Regions from separate parts of the Embleya sp. NBC_00888 genome, predicted to be linked through region 1. Evidence: riboswitches for the same ligand, from Rfam matches in the RefSeq annotation. Region 1 holds a riboswitch; each other region holds the start of a gene.

The links. Region 1 has a riboswitch for cyclic di-AMP ahead of OG948_RS40475 (NlpC/P60 family protein). Riboswitches for the same ligand answer to the same signal wherever they lie in the genome.
Region 2: it holds a riboswitch for cyclic di-AMP, as region 1 does, so the genes downstream of both, OG948_RS07750 (transglycosylase family protein) here and OG948_RS40475 (NlpC/P60 family protein) in region 1, are expected to answer to the same signal.
Region 3: it holds a riboswitch for cyclic di-AMP, as region 1 does, so the genes downstream of both, OG948_RS47640 (NlpC/P60 family protein) here and OG948_RS40475 (NlpC/P60 family protein) in region 1, are expected to answer to the same signal.

What each region holds. Positions count from the first base shown of each region.
Region 1 is NZ_CP108785.1:1,413,627-1,418,825, forward strand. Features, by position in the region: gene OG948_RS40455 (DNA-binding response regulator) at 41-706, shown strand; gene OG948_RS40460 (metalloregulator ArsR/SmtB family transcription factor) at 843-1,178, shown strand; gene OG948_RS40465 (cation transporter) at 1,175-1,885, shown strand; gene OG948_RS40470 (bile acid:sodium symporter) at 2,160-3,101, shown strand; cyclic di-AMP (ydaO/yuaA leader) riboswitch at 3,489-3,626, shown strand; gene OG948_RS40475 (NlpC/P60 family protein) at 3,636-4,727, shown strand.
Region 2 is NZ_CP108784.1:1,979,026-1,984,224, forward strand. Features, by position in the region: gene OG948_RS07740 (DUF6421 family protein) at 1-1,065, opposite strand, end outside; gene OG948_RS07745 (nucleobase:cation symporter-2 family protein) at 1,467-2,933, shown strand; gene OG948_RS07750 (transglycosylase family protein) at 3,055-3,798, opposite strand; cyclic di-AMP (ydaO/yuaA leader) riboswitch at 3,799-3,990, opposite strand; gene OG948_RS07755 (EthD family reductase) at 4,187-4,522, opposite strand; gene OG948_RS07760 (phosphoenolpyruvate hydrolase family protein) at 4,664-5,199, opposite strand, start outside.
Region 3 is NZ_CP108785.1:3,021,108-3,026,306, forward strand. Features, by position in the region: gene OG948_RS47630 (helix-turn-helix domain-containing protein) at 1-637, opposite strand, end outside; gene OG948_RS47635 (NADP-dependent oxidoreductase) at 721-1,641, shown strand; gene OG948_RS47640 (NlpC/P60 family protein) at 1,829-2,791, opposite strand; cyclic di-AMP (ydaO/yuaA leader) riboswitch at 2,798-2,990, opposite strand; gene OG948_RS47645 (TMEM165/GDT1 family protein) at 3,400-3,984, opposite strand; gene OG948_RS47650 (TetR family transcriptional regulator) at 4,283-4,852, opposite strand; gene OG948_RS47655 (multidrug efflux SMR transporter) at 4,849-5,169, opposite strand.

The sequences.
Region 1 (5,199 bases):
ACCCGGCGAGCTCGTGGCAGCAAGCTGCCACACTGGCCGGATGCGGAACGAAGAAGTGTTCTCGGTACGCGGAGACGCGGAGCTGACCGCGCGCGCGGGTCATCTCTTCGAGTCCGCGCGGACCGAATTCCTGTGCGCCGCCCGGGACCTCAAGACCTGGTCGCACCCGGGCGCCAGAGCCGCGGTCCGCAATCGCATGCGCGCCGCGGATCCCGCCGCGTTCGTCCCTCGGAAGCTGCTCAGCCCGGTGGCACTCGCCGACGAGGAGGCCCGCGCGCACCTGCGGCTGGTGCGGAGCCAGGGCGCTCTCGTTCGGATCAGCCGTTCACCGCTGCCGCACGAGACCATCCTCATCGACCGGCGGGTGATGATTCTCGCCGGCCCGGAGACCCCCACCGGCCGCGAGTACACGGTGACGACGTCGCGGATCCTGGTCGACGGCGTGCACTCGCTGTTCCGGGCGATCTGGGACACCGCCGTCGATCTCGAAACGTACCTGCACAGCGAAGTCCCGCACCTCGACGCCGACGGCCGCCGGATCCTCGAAGCCCTCGGCTCGGGCCTCACCGACGCATCGGCGGCCAAACACCTCGGCGTCTCGCTGCGCACCTACCGGCGGCGCGTGGCCGAACTGATGGCCGGACTCGAGGCCGACTCCCGCTTCCAGGCCGGACTGCGAGCCGGCGAACTGGGGTTGTCCCGCTGAATCCCTGATGATCGCGGCCCTTCGGCGATCGAAACGACGCGGCGTAGCGGCGGGCCGATCGGGGCCGGCCCTCGTTCCGAACGCCCGCGACCCCCCTTCCCGACTGTTCAGTGTCGACTGTATTGTTCAGCGCATGATGACTGTTTCGGCGCAGGGTGAGGTGTTGGCTCGTTTCGGTCACGCACTCTCGGACCCCACGCGCTCGCGCCTGTTGCTGGCGTTGCGCGAGGGCCCGGCCTATCCGAGTGAACTCGCCGACGCCCTGGGCGTATCGCGCACGAACCTGTCCAACCACCTGACGTGTCTGCGCGGTTGCGGCCTGGTCGTCGCGATCCCCGAGGGACGTCGATTGCGCTACGAGTTGGCCGACCCACGGCTCGCGCACGCGCTCGGCGACCTGTTGGGCGTCGTCCTGGCGGTGGACCCGGCCGCGGCGTGCCCGGACGCCGAGGCGAAGGGCTGCTGCCCGTGACCGCGATATCCCTGGAGCCCTCCCCCGCCCGCCGCGATGCGCTCGCCCAGCGAATACGGCTCCTGGTCGCCGCCACCATCACCTACAACGTGATCGAGGCCGTCGTCGCGATCACCGCCGGGACGCTCGCCTCCTCCACCGCACTGGTCGGCTTCGGCCTCGACTCCGTCATCGAGGTCTCCTCGGCGGCAGCGGTCGCCTGGCAGTTCTCCGCCCGCGAGCACGCGGTGCGCGAAGCGCGCGAGCAGCGCACCCTGCGGATCATCGCCGTGTCCTTCTTCGCGCTCGCCGCCTATGTCGGCGTCGACGCCGTCCGCGCCCTGGCCGGTACCGGCGAGGCGGAGCGCTCCCTGCCGGGCATCGTCATCGCCGCGCTCTCGCTCGCGGTCATGCCGTTCCTGTCCGCCGCGCAGCGCCGCGCCGGCCGCGAACTCGGCTCGGCCAGCGCGGTCGCCGACTCGAAGCAGACCCTGCTGTGCACGTACCTGTCCGCCGTGCTCCTGGTCGGCCTGGTCCTCAACGCCACCCTCGGCTGGTCCTGGGCCGACCCCGTCGCAGCGCTGGCGATCGCCGCCATCGCCGCGAAGGAAGGCCGCGACGCCTGGCAGGGCAAGGGCTGCTGCGCGCCCCCGCCCGCCGAACTCCCCACCCGGCGACAGCAGAAGGACGCCTGCGGCTGCCAACCCGGCTGCGCCTGCTGCACCTGAACACCCATCGCGCCACCCCGGCGGCCACCGCGACGCCCGCCTCCAACCCCGCCTCCCCAAAACCCTCCTACGGCCCGAGGCCCGGATCGTGCTCCTGGACGCGGGCCGCCACCAACCCCACGCACCCGCGGCCGACCCCGGCCGGGCAGCGCGAACGGTGGGTCGGCACCCGGCAGGATGGAGGTGTTCGAACCGGCCGGTTCGCGCGGTGGTTCGGATCGGGTCCGGGAGTGTTCGGGTGTCACAGCAGGAGCCACGGGAGCCGGTCGCGGTCATGGAGGACCACCAAGTCGCGATCTACCTGGGGGCGATGGCGGCCGGCGGCCTCGCCGGGTGGGTGTCGCCGTCGATGGGTCCGGGGCTGGAACACGCGATCAATCCGGTCCTGGCCGCACTGCTGTTCGTGACGTTCCTCCAGGTCCCCGCCGCCGAACTGGTGCGCGCCCTGCGCGCGGGCCGATTCCTGGCCGCCGCACTGACCGTGAACTTCGCCGTCGTGCCCCTGGTGGTCGCGGCGATGTTCGCGTTCCTGCCCGACGACCGGGCCGTCCGCATCGGCGTGCTCCTGGTCCTGCTGTGCCCGTGCGTGGACTACGTGATCGTCTTCAGCGGCCTCGCCGGCGCCGACAAGGGACGCCTTCTCGCCGCCACCCCCCTGCTCCTGCTCGCCCAGATGCTCCTGCTCCCACTGTTCCTGCTCCTGTTCATGGGCTCCGAACTCGCCGACACCGTCGAGGCGGGACCGTTCGTCGAGGCGTTCGTCGTCTTGATCGTCATCCCCCTGGCCCTCGCCTGGGCCACCCAGGCATGGGCCGCGCGACGACGCGCCGGGCAACGTTTCACCGACGCCGCGAACACCACGATGGTGCCGCTGATGGCCGCCACCCTGTTCGTCGTGGTCGCCTCCCAGATCCCCAGGCTTGACGACGACCTCGGCCCGGTCCTGCGGGTGGTGCCCTTCTACGTACTGTTCCTGGTCGTGATGGCGTTCGCCGGACTCGCGATCGCGCGGCTGTTCCGCCTGGACGTGCCCGCAGGACGGGCCGTCGTCTTCACCGGCGCGACCCGCAACTCCCTCGTCGTGCTCCCCCTGGCCCTGTCCCTGCCCGACCGCCTCGCCCTCGCCGCGCTCGTCGTCGTCACCCAGACCCTGGTCGAGGTCGTCGGCATGGTCGTCTACGTCCGCACGATCCCCAAATTCCTGCCAACCCACTGACAGCCCCCCGAACCTCCGAACGCCCGAACGTCCCCAGCGGCGGCACTCGGCGCGACGTGAGAACCGCCCCGCCGGGATCTCAGCCGGCGGCTCACGTATCGCATACGTTCGGTGACATCCGTGGAGTTGGGCCGCCGGCGGGCCCGGGTTGCCAATCATTATCAAAACAACCCAAGATCGACTTTAGGGAATTTAGGAGACTTTCCCTTGATAAAGGGAAAAGGAAACGGTCAATTTGGTAAAGACTTGGCAATGCAGAGATCACTGATGATGACCGTGACACTCCTGTGACTAAAGTTCAACGAAAGGCGATCGGTTCCACGTCGACCATCCCGTTCGACACGATCGCCACCGCCGAATTCGGGGACGCGTTTCGGTGACTGTGGGTGACCGCAGTCGTCGCGACGAGAAGCCGGAACCGGGGACCCTCGCAGTCCCTGGGGTGAATCGGTGCTCCGGCACCGTAGGGCGCCTTCTTCCGCCCGAACCCGTCAGCCAACCCGGTAGGCGGCCGAGGAAGGAGACCCGCCACCAATGGCGTCGCAACGTCGTTCCGGGCACCACAGCAAGCCCAAACCGCGCACCGTCGCGCGTACCGCGGCGACCGTCGTCACAGCCGCCGCGACGATGACCGGCGTAATGACCTTCGCCGGCACCGCGAGCGCGGATCCCGCGCAGTCGTTCCAGCAGACCAAGGAACGCGTCAACCAACTGCACAGCGACGTGATCAAGGCCACCGACGCCGCCAACGGCGTCGACGAGCAGATCACCAAGCAACAGGCCACCGCGAACCAGACGCAGACCCGGATCGCCGAGGAACAGGCCGCGCTGAACGCCCTGCGCGACCAGATCGGTGTCCTGGCGGCCAACCAGTACCGCAGCGGCGGCCTGCCGCCGTCGCTCTCGCTCGCGCTCAGCGGCGACCCCGAAGGCTTCCTGCAGAAGTCGCAGATGATGTCCCAGCTCGACGGCCAACAGGCCGCCAAGCTGAAGCAGATCGCGGCGCAGGCCCGAGCTCTCCAGCAGGACCGCACCGAGGCCTCCTCGCAGCTCGCGGAACTGGAGAAGCTGCGCACCGAGCTGAACAAGAACAAGACCGAGATCCAGACCAAGCTCGCCGAGGCCCAACGACTGCTGAACACGCTCAGCGAGAAGCAGAAGAAGGAAGTCCTCGACTCGAACGAGCACAAGAACGACGCCGCTCCACGCGGCGACACCGACCGCAGCTCGCGGGACAAGCCGGACACACCGCCGCCGGCGACCAACGTCCCCGTCTCCGGCCGGGCCGCGGCCGCGGTCGCGTTCGCGAAGGCCCAGATCGGCAAGCCGTACTCGCCTCGGGCCGTGGGTCCCAGCTCCTACGACTGCTCGGGACTGACCCAGGCTTCGTGGAAGGCCGCCAACGTCTCGCTGAGCCGCACCACTTGGACCCAGGTCAACGACGGCCCGCGGATCTCCAAGGACGCGCTGCAGCCGGGCGACCTGGTGTTCTACTACTCGGACAACTCGCACGTGGGCATCTACATCGGCGGCGGCCAGATCGTGCACGCCCCGCGGCCGGGCAAGAACGTGACCATAGCGCCGGTCTTCTCGATGGAGTTCTACGCGGCCGTTCGACCCGGTTAGGCCCATCGGCCGTTCGACCCGGTCAGGCCGATCGGCCGCGCGCCGATCCCTCCACAGCGTCCTCTCCCGGACACGTTCCGACAGGCCCGCTCGGCGAGCATCGGCCGTGAGCGTGCGCGCATCAGGACAGCCGCGAGGTCCGTACCGACCCGCGGCTGTCCAGCCCACGTCGGTCGACGCCGAAGTCCGCGCGCGGCCACGCCGATCGAACACGCGAGGCTGCCGAGGGACGTCCGGAACCCCTGCCATGGTCGACCCCGGCGTGGCGAAGCCCGGACGGCTCCCGGCAGTTGGCCGGGCCGGCGCCTACCCCTGTACCTGCCCCGTGCCCCCGTGCCCCGTGTCGGTCCCGCTGCTCGCCCCACGCGCATGCCCCGAACCGGCCCTCCCGGCACGGACGACGCCAGGCCGTCCCCACCGCGCCACCATGTTCCGCGATCGGGGAACCGGTCGCCGAGCGCCGACGTCACAT
Region 2 (5,199 bases), on a different replicon from region 1:
GTACAGCCCGAGCACCGCTTCGGTGATCCGGTCCCAGTCCACCGTCAGCCGGTTGTCCGCCCACTCGAGCACACCCGCGCGGTGCAGGTAGGCGAACAGCAGTTGTCCGCCCAGACCGTCGTAGTTGCGCACCCGGCCCCCGGTGACCGGGAAGCGGAACAGCCGGTCGAAGATCACCGCGTACTGCACCGAACGCGCGGTCGACACGCCCTCGCCGGCCAGCGCGACCGCCTCGCGGAACGCGGTCAGGTCGCAGCGCAGTTCCTCCAGCGCGTACATCCAGAACGGCATCCGCTGCTTGATCATGAACGGGTCGAACGGCATGTGGCCGCGCATGTGGGTGCGGTCGTGGATCAGGTCCCACAACACGAAGGCGTCCTGCGCGAGCTGCTGGTTCTCCACCAACTCGGCCGCGTCCGAGGGAAGTTCGAGATCGAGGCTGTGCGCGGCGGCAACCGCGACCCGGCGGAAGCGGGCCGCCTCGCGGTCGCAGAAGATGCCGCCCCAGGTGAACCTGGGCACCTCGCGCACGGCCACCGTCTCCGGGAAGAGCACCGCCGAGTCGGTGTCGTAGCCGGCGGTGAAGTCGACGAACGCGATCGGCACGAACATCGCGTTGTCGTAGCGCTCGGCCTCCAGCGCGGCCAGCCACTGCGGCCACACCACCCGCAGCAGCACGGCCTCGACGTTGCGGTTGGGATTGCCGTTCTGGGTGGTCATCGGGAACACCACGAGGTGCTCCAGACCGTCGTGCCGAGCCTGCTCCGGGCGGAACGCGACGAGCGAGTCCAGGAAGTCGGGACGGCCGAAGCCGTCCGCCGCCCAGCGGGCGAAGTCGGCGACGACCGCTTCCAGGTACGCCTCGTCGTGCGGGAACAGCGGTGCGAGCCCGGTGACCGCCGACGTGATGTCGGCGACCAGGGCGCGGGCGGACGCGTGCTCGGACGGCTCGATCGAACCGTCCTTGGCCTGCAACGGACGCAGGTCGGCGACGGCTTCCTTGAGCACGGGCCACAGCGGGTGGTCTACGGCGGTACGGACGGCTACGCGGGTCATGTTCGACATGGAACCCTCTCAGGAGAAAGCAGGAACCACGGTCAGAAGAACCTATGTCAAAAGAATTTAACGCCGCAAGGGCATTTCAAACGCAATCTTATCGTCGCTGGTACGTTTTGCCCGAATAAGTTGAAAATGCGACCCGGCCGCCTTCCGGAGATCGACGCCGCGTTTGGAGGAAGCCACAAGATGTGACCGGCCCGAACCGCCGACGTCTGTGCCTATTGACCGCCGATCCGGCCCGTCCCTACAGTCTCCTTCTGATCAACGGAATATTGATTCCGTATAGCGAAATAATCGGCAGGGGAACGCCCCGGATCCGCATCCACTCCCACTGCCCGATCCTGCGATCCAGTACGTCCAATGGGCCGGGCCGTCCTACGACGGCACCCGATGTGGAGGCGCCGATCATGGGCTGGAGAACCACCAGGAAGACCGCGGGCGCGGCGGGATCGCCGGGCGATGCCGCCGACGGGGCGTCACCGGGGGCCGGGGCGTCGCCCGTGCACCCCGTGGACGAGGTGCTGCCGCCGGGGCGCATGCTGGCCGGCGCCCTGCAACACGTGGCCACGATGTACGCCGGAGTCGCCGCGCCACCGCTGATCATCGGCGGGGCGCTGGGCCTGTCCACCGCGGAGCTGACCACGCTGCTGGGGGCGAGCCTGCTGATCGCCGGGCTCGCCACGCTGCTGCAGACGCTCGGCTTCTGGCGGATCGGCTCACGACTGCCGTTCGTCAACGGCGTCACCTTCGCGGTGGTCTCGCCGATCCTGGCGGTGGCCGCGGCCAAGCAGGACGCGACACTGCCGGTGATCTTCGGCGCGACGATCGTCTCGGGCGTGTTCTGTTTCCTGCTCGCGCCGGTCTTCTGTCGACTGATCCGCTTCTTCCCGCCGGTGGTCAGCGGCACGGTGATCACCCTGATCGGGGTGTCCCTGCTGCCGGTCGCCGGGAACTGGTCGCAGGGCGGCGACAGCAAGGCGGCCGACTACGGCTCGACGACCAACCTCGGGCTCGCCGCCGCCACGCTGGTCGCGATCCTGGTCCTGCACCGGGTGCTGACCGGCTTCCTGCAGCGCGTCGCGATCCTGCTCGGCCTGCTCTTCGGCACCCTGCTGGCCATCCCGTTCGACAAGGTGGACGGCGGCGCCCTGGGCGACCTGGCCGTCTTCGAGGTCCCACAGCCGTTCGCGTTCGGCGCGCCGCAGTTCGACGTGTCGGTGACCGTGTCCATGCTCGTGGTGATGATCGTCTGCATGACCGAGTCGACGGCCGACATCATCGCGCTGGGCGAGGTGGTGGACAAACCCGCCGACGATCGCACGATAGCCGGCGGTCTGCGCGCCGACGGCCTGGCCACCGCGCTCGGCGGGGTGTTCAACGGCTTCGCGTGCACGGCCTTCGCGCAGAACATCGGCCTGGTCGCGCTGACCCGGATCCGCAGCCGGTTCGTGGTCGCGGTGTGCGGCGGATTCCTGGTCCTGATGGGCCTGATGCCGATCGTCGGCGGCCTGGTCGCGCTCGTCCCGCAGCCGGTCCTCGGCGGCGCCGGCGTGGTGCTGTTCGGCACCGTCGCGGTGGCCGGCATCCGCACCCTGGGCAAGGCCGACCTCGACGCCGGCCCCAACGCGCTGATCGTGGCGGTGGCCCTGGCCTTCGGCGTCTTCCCGATCGCGTTCCCGGACTTCTACCACGCGTTCCCGGACAAGGTCGCGATGATCGCCGAGTCCGGCATCTCGGCCGGCTCGATCATCGCGGTCGTCCTCAACCTGCTGCTCAACCACACCGGATCCGCGTCCCGCGAAGCGGCCGACGAACCGGCGATCCCCGCCCCCACCCGGTCCGCAGGAGCCACCGAACTCCCCAGCCGGGCCTGATCGATCGACGAAGCGAACGGCAACACGGCCACACGGCGTTCCATTTCGGTCACCACCGACCGGACATGGGCGTGGGCCCCGCCGAAGTCCTCGACGGGGCCCACGTGTTGCCGTTCGTGCGTCAGACGGCGAGCTTGGTGCCCACGCTGATCACGTTCGGGTTGTCACCGATGACACCCGAGTTGGCGGTGTACAGGGCCTGGTAGCCACCCTTGACGCCGAGCTTGGCGGCGACGGAGGAGAGCGTGTCACCGGCCTTGACGGTGTAGCTGCCGGAGCCCGAAGCCTGCTTGCTCGCGGCCGACTTCGACGCGTCCTGCGCGGCGACGTCCTGCTTCGGCTGCACCTGGACCTTCGGCGCGTCGGCGCCGGAGTTGCGCGGTGCGGTCTCGGTCGCCGACTCGGCCTTGGCCGCGGCCTTCGGCTCGTCCTGGGCCTTGGTCTTGCCGGTGGTCGAGGACTCGGCCGTGGCGGACGCGTTGCCGCCCTTGGCCAGACCGGCCTTCTGCGAGCAGACCGGCCAGGCGCCGGGGCCCTGCGCGGCCAGCACGCGCTCGGCGACCGCGATCTGCTGTGCCTTGCTCGCCTGCGCGGCGCCGGCCGCGTACTCGCCGCCGCCGAAGGCGTTCCAGGTGCTCGGGGTGAACTGCAGACCGCCGGAGAAACCGTTGCCCGTGTTGATGCTCCAATTCCCGGTGCTCTCGCACTGCGCGACCGCGTCCCACGTGGACGAGGACGCCGCGTTCGCGCTGCCCGCCATGCCCACGAGGGGAAGGACGAGACCCGCACCGGCGGCGACGGCGATGCCGGCGCGACGGCCACGAGAGAGCGAGCGAACGGGAGCGGTGATGGCACGGAAGGTCATTGATTACCTCGTCGGGCGCCTACGAAGTTAGCTGTCGGGTTCGGACGATTGGCCCGGCCTCGCCTGAAAACAGGCATGGCTTCACCCCACGACATCGACATTGCCGATGCCGGCACTCACTTGGTTCCCCCGCTCCTGCCGCCAGTCGATATCGACTGCTTCCCTCGGGCGGCGGCAGGATTCGGCGTACCGCCCGGGGAGTCCGCTTGTGCGAACAACCACGAAGCTACGCACCGGGCCGCCGGGTTGGCAAACATTTCGGGTGCTTTGTGAGGTGCCCCATAGGCAGGAATAACACCGATTTGCCCGATATGTCGCCATCCTCGCAGCTCACGGCGCCGGCGTCCACGGTGCGCGGCCGCGTGGTCACCCGTGCGGCACCGTCGGGCTATTCCGTCGCGGGCAGCTCCACTGGTACGACTACCCGCTCCACGTCCCAAAGGAACGTCGCGCCGCCGGTCGCGAAATTGGCGACGTCGGCCACCGTGGCCCGGCCCTCGGGCGAATCCAGGGTTGCCTCGATACCCGCGCGGGTCGGCGCGTACAACCCGACCACCAGGTAATAGGGCGGCTGCGCGCCGGAGGGGTCCGGATCGCACTTGCCGATGGTCCAGCCGGTCAATCCCGGCATCGTGCGGGCGAGCGGGACGTGCTTCTCCCAGTAATAGGCGTCGAACGCCGCCGGGTCCTCGGGGTGGCCATACAGCACGGTCAGCTTGTACACACGCGACTCCTCGTGGTCGTGGTGGATGTGTCCTGCTGGTGGTGCCCTGTGCGTCCTGCCTCCGACGTGGCACGCCCGGTGCGTCCCGCCGGTACCGCCCTGCGTCCGGCACGAGATGCCCGGATTCGTACGGCGCGGTGCCTACCGGGCTCCGATGGCCTTGAACGCCCGCGCCTGCTCGGTGATGGCCGTCTCGGTCGGCAGCCGTTCCATGCTGGAGGCGCCGAAGAAGCCCACCACGCCGGTGGTGTGCGCCAGCACGTACGCGGCGTCCTCGGGCTCGGCGATCGGCCCGCCGTGGCACAACACCAGCACGTCCGGGTTCACCTCCGCCGCCGCGTCGCGCATCCGCTGCACCCGCTCCACCGCCTCGTCGAGCGAGACCGCGGTGCTCGCGCCGATGCTGCCCTTGGTGGTCAGCCCCAGGTGCGGGACCAGGACGTCCGCGCCGGCCGCGGCCATCGCGCGGGCCTGCTCCGGATCGAAGACGTAGGGCGCGGTGAGCAGGCCGCGCTCGGCGGCCAGCCGGATCATCTCCACCTCCAGGTCGTAGCCCATGCCGGTCTCCTCCAGGTTCTGCCGGAAGACACCGTCGAACAGGCCGACCGTGGGGAAGTTCTGCACGCCCGCGAAGCCCATCGCGGCGAGTTGGTCCAGGAAGTGCGGCATGATCCGGA
Region 3 (5,199 bases), 1.6 Mb from region 1:
CGTGCCGTTCGGGCACCGGGGTGGCGACGAACTGGGCCTGGCCGCCGGGCCGATGTGGCGGTACGACCAGCCTGCGGGCGACCGCGTTGGCGATCGTCGAGCCGTGGTCGAGACGGATCAGGTGCAGACACAGGTCCATCGCGGCGGCCTTGCCGGCGGAGGTGAGCACGCTGCCGTTGTCGACGTAGAGCACGTCGGGGTCGACCTCGACCCGGGGGAAGCGGGTGGCGAGCGCCTCGGCGTACGACCAGTGTGTGGTGGCCCGCCGTCCGTCCAGCAGGCCGGCGGCGGCCAGTACGAAGGCACCCGTGCAGAGGGAGACCACCCGCGCTCCGGCCTCGTGCGCCGCGCGTACGGCGTGGACGAGGTCCGCCGGTGGGTCCCCCTCGAGGTCGGCCCACCCGGGGACGATCACGGTCTCGGCCAGGGCCAGTCGGTCGAGTCCGCAGTCGGGTTCGAGGAGGAAGCGGCCGTCGGCCCGCACGGGGCCCGCCCCACAGATGACGAGCTCGTACCAGCTCTCCACCGGGACCGGCGGGGCCGAGCCGAAGAACTCGTGGGCCAAGGCCAGTTCGAAGTGCAGGATCCCGTCGGCGACGGCTATCGCGACTGTGCTCACGTCCGGAAGTGTATGCATCATGTCGTTCCGGACGCTCGTGTGGGGTGCCGGGTGGTCGACACGATGTGGGGGTTGGTCTTTCGGACGGGGAGGCAAGTGACGTGCGCGCTGTCGGTCAGGATGTGCTGGGTGGTCCCGAGGTGTTGCGGGAGTTCGACCTGGAGCGGCCGGTGCCCGGCCCGAGCGAGGTACTGGTCGGGGTGCACGCGGCGGGCGTCAACCCGACCGACTGGATACATCGGGCCACGGGCCTGATCCTTGGCGAACCGCCGTTCGTGCTCGGGTGGGACGTGTCGGGCGTGGTGGAGGCGGTGGGCCTGGGGGTGACGATCCATCGACCGGGCGACGAGGTGTTCGGCATGCTGAGCTACCCGTACGGCAACGGGGCGCACGCCGAGTACGTGGTCTCGGCGGCCCGCCACCTGGTGCGCAAGCCCGCGAATGTCGACCACGTGCGGGCCGCCGCGCTGCCCCTGGCCGCGATCACCGCCTGGCAGGCCCTGGTGGACACCGCGGAACTGCGGGAAGGGCAAAGGGTGTTGATTCACGCCGCGGCGGGCGGGGTCGGTCACCTGGCGGTCCAGATCGCCAAGGCGCGCGGCGCGTACGTGATCGGCACCGCGAGCGCGGCCAAGCACGACTTCGTCCGCGGGCTGGGCGCCGACGAGATGATCGACTACGCCACGACCGACTTCGCCGACGTCGTGCGGGACGTGGACGTCGTGCTGGACGGCGTCGGCGGCGAGTACGGTCCCCGCTCGCTGCGGACGCTGCGCCGGGGCGGCGTGCTCGTCGCGATCGTGAACAACGTCGGGGACCTGGACGTCGAGCGGTACGGGGTCCGGGCCGAGGAGATGCTCGTCGAGGCCGACCACGCGGCCATGCGGCAGGTCGCGGACCTGGTCGAGGCGGGGCGACTGCGCGCCGCGATCGACTCGGTGTTCCCGCTGGCGGACGCGGCCAAGGCACACGAGCGCGGGGAGACCGGCCGGGTCACGGGCAAGATCGTCCTGACGGTCTGACGCCCGCGCTCCGGTCCGCCCGCCCCCGGTCCGCCCGCCTGCACCCGCGTGTCCGCCGGGACGCACGGCGGCGCCGCGCGCTCCGACCGTCGTCGGAGGGCACGGCGCCGAAAGCGCGTCCCACTATGCGGTTGTGTCACCGTCGCCGGAGCATATGTGCGCCGACCGCGGCGGGTTGCCGGTTCGATCAGGCCGGGCGGGTGGCGCCGGCGATCGGCATGGTGTTGATCGAGGCGATCTCGACCGACTTGCGCGGGTTGGGGGCGTGCACCATCTTGCCGTCACCGATGTAGATGCCGACGTGGCTGATGCCCGAGTAGAAGAACACCAGGTCGCCGGGCTGCAGGTTGGCGACCGACACGTGCGTGTCGGCGGCGAACTGGTCGTTGGTCACGCGGGGCAGCGAGATGCCCGCGGACTTGTACGCGGCCTGGACCAGACCCGAGCAGTCGTACGCGTTCGGGCCGGTGGCGCCGTACACGTACGGCTTGCCGATCTGCGCCTTGGCGAAGGCCACGGCCTGGGCGGCCTTGCTGCTCGACGCGGTCGAGGAGCCGCCGGTCGGCGCCTGGTTGCCCTTCGAGCCGCCGGTGGCGGGCTTGGCCGCGGGCTTGACCGACACGTCGGCCGACGGCTTGCTCGCCGGCTTGGGGGTGGTCTTGCCCGGCGTGACGGAGGTCTTGGGCTGGACCTTGATGCTCGGCTTGGCGGGCGCGGCGGCCTTGGGGGCCTCGGGCGCCGAGCCGTCCAGACGCAGGGTCTGGCCGATCTCGATCAGGTCCGGGCCGGACAGCAGCACGTCGCGGTTGAGCTCGTACAGGCTCTGCCAGCCGCCGTTGACCTGGTTGGTCTGGGCGAGCCGGAACAGCGTGTCGCCGGCCTGGACCACGTAGCGGGCCTTGTCGGCGGCCGTGTCGGTCTCCGGCGTGGCGGGCGCGGCCTGGACCGGGGCCGCGTCGACCGCGGCGGTGGGGACCGCCGACAGCACGGCGGAGGGGGACTGCTCGGAGGTGGAGGGGGCCTGCGCCGGGGCGGCGCCGGCGGTGGCGACCGGGATCACGACACCCATGCCGGCGATGCCCACCGCCGCGACGAAGCGGCGGACGTTGGTGGGTCGAGCGGCGCGATGGCGAGCGTTTGTGGACAGCATGAAATGGGGTCCTCTCCTGTCGCCTACGAGGTGAGCTGTCGGATTCGGACTGGAGCAGCCCGGTCGCGTTACGCGACTTCACCCCTAGCCGTCACCGGAACGATCCCGGCCACGGCGATTCACCTGGTTCCCCCGCTCCCGTCGGATTCTTCGATGTAGACCTCCCGCTGCCGGCGACGGGATTCGGCGTACCGGCGACAGGGTTCACCCGAAAGGTGAATCGGCGAGAAAGGTAGGCAATGCGGATGCCTGATCACAACCGAAACGCCGACTTCGCCTTGCGGGTAAAGGCGGAATAAATGCGACATCTCTCCCGCGTTCGGCTCCTGTGCACCGGTGATGACGAGGGGATATCTCGGAGAGTGGCGTGATCGTGCGGTAACGGAAAATAGTCGAGACTCGTCGCGGGGCGCGGAAAATGAATTGCGGCCCGAAGTCGGCTATATAATTTATGTCCGTTATATCCATGCGGCCTACATCACATTTCGGGCAACCGATCGACTGGTCATGCCGGACATGCCGGCGATGCCCCGATCCGCCCCTCGCCGTCGTCGGGGTGACCGGCGGCGCGGGCGCCATCCGCGGGGCCGGGCATCGCCGGGGGCGGGTCAGCCGGTGAACACCTCCACCAGCGACCAGATCGCCAGCCCGAGCATGCACAGGCCGCCGATCCGCTGCACCGTCTGCAGCGGGACGCGCTTGGCGATGAACCGCCCGGCGAGCAGGGCCAACGCGGACACCGACATCAGTGCCGCGGCCGAGCCGATCGCGGTGGACCAGGTGCCGTTCGTGGCGGCCAGGTTGGCCGTGGTGATCTGGGTGAGGTCGCCCCATTCGCTGATGAACACGGCCACGAAGGCGGTCGAGAAGACCGGCCGGAAGCCGGTCACGCTCTTGCCCGCGGTGTCCTCGTCCTCCTCGCCCGCTCCGCCGCGCAACAACATGAAGGCGCCGAAGCCGAACAGGGCGGCGGAGACGAGCTTGACGATCCAGCCGGGGAGCAGCCCGAGCAGGCCGCCCGCGCCGACGGCGAGGGCCACGTGTACGACGAACGCGGCCGAGGTGCCGAACCACACGTAGAGCGGACGCATGCGGGTGCCCATGGCAAGCGACGCGAACATCGTCTTGTCCGGGAGCTCGGCGAGGAAGATCAGCCCGAAGGCGGTCAGGATCGCCAGAAGGTCGAGGCGCATTCCGGGTGGCTTTCTGCGAGAGCCGGACCCCGGGTCTTCACGAAGCGCCGCACGGCAACCGGAGGACCACTCGGCCCGGCACGACGGGGTGCACCCACGAGAAGACGAGGGTGCGTCGATGCCTGGCCGAAGGTCTCGCCCACCCGTGTCGAGCACGGGCCCGGCCACCGGGAGTCCGAGGACTCCAGCATGTCGACGACCGGTTCACGGGGCTACTCCCCTTCGCGGTCACGACTTTACCGCACCCGGCGCCGGCACCGGCCCGGCCGCTCCTCGGCGGGCCGGGCCGTTGCGACGCCTACGACGAGCCGTTCGCCGACGACGACCCGCCCTCACCCAGGACCCGGGCCAACGACCAGCGCAACTGTGTCTCGTCCAGCGTCGTGTCCAGCGTCAGCACCTGAAGCATGGTCCCGTCCAGCACGGCGAGCGCCGCGGCGGCGGCGCGCGGTCCGACCCGGACGGACAGGAAATCGCCGACGCCCTCGACCCAGGCCAGGGCGAACCCGCGCAGCTCCGGGCTGCGGGCGGCGGCCAGGTACAACTCGTACTCGACCAGCGCGCGCGAGCGGTCCGCGAGGTATTCCGCGGTGAGCGCGGTGAGCACCCCGGGCAGGTCCTCCGCGTCCCGCGCCCGCCGGACCCACTCCTCCAGCAGCCGCACCGTCTCGGCCGACGCGTGCGCGAGCGCCGCGGCGACCAGGTCGTCGAGCGAGGCGAAGTAGTACGTGGTCGCTCCCAACGGCACGCCCGCCCGGGCCGCGACCAGGCGATGCGTGGTGTTGCCCACGCCCACCTCCGCGATCACCTCACACGCGCCGCGCACGATCCGCAGTCGCCGACCCTCCGGATCCCGGGCCGCGGTCAATGCGCACCACCCAGGTTCAACACCACGACGCCCGCGATCACCAGTGCCATCCCGAACGCCTTGAGCAACGTCACCGGCTCGTTCAGGAACGCCGCGCCGACCAGTGCGATGGCCACCGTCCCCAGTCCGGACCAGATCGCGTACGCCGTGCCCACCTGCAACTGCCGCAACGACAGCGTCAGCAGGTAGAAGGCACCCGCGTATCCGCCCAGACAAGCCAGCGTCGGCCACAGCCGGGTGAACCCGTCGGTGCTCTTCAGCAGACTGGTCGCGATCACCTCACACGAGATCGCCAGCCCCAGGAACAGCCAGGCCACGGGCCTCTCCCTCCGAGTGGTACAGATGTA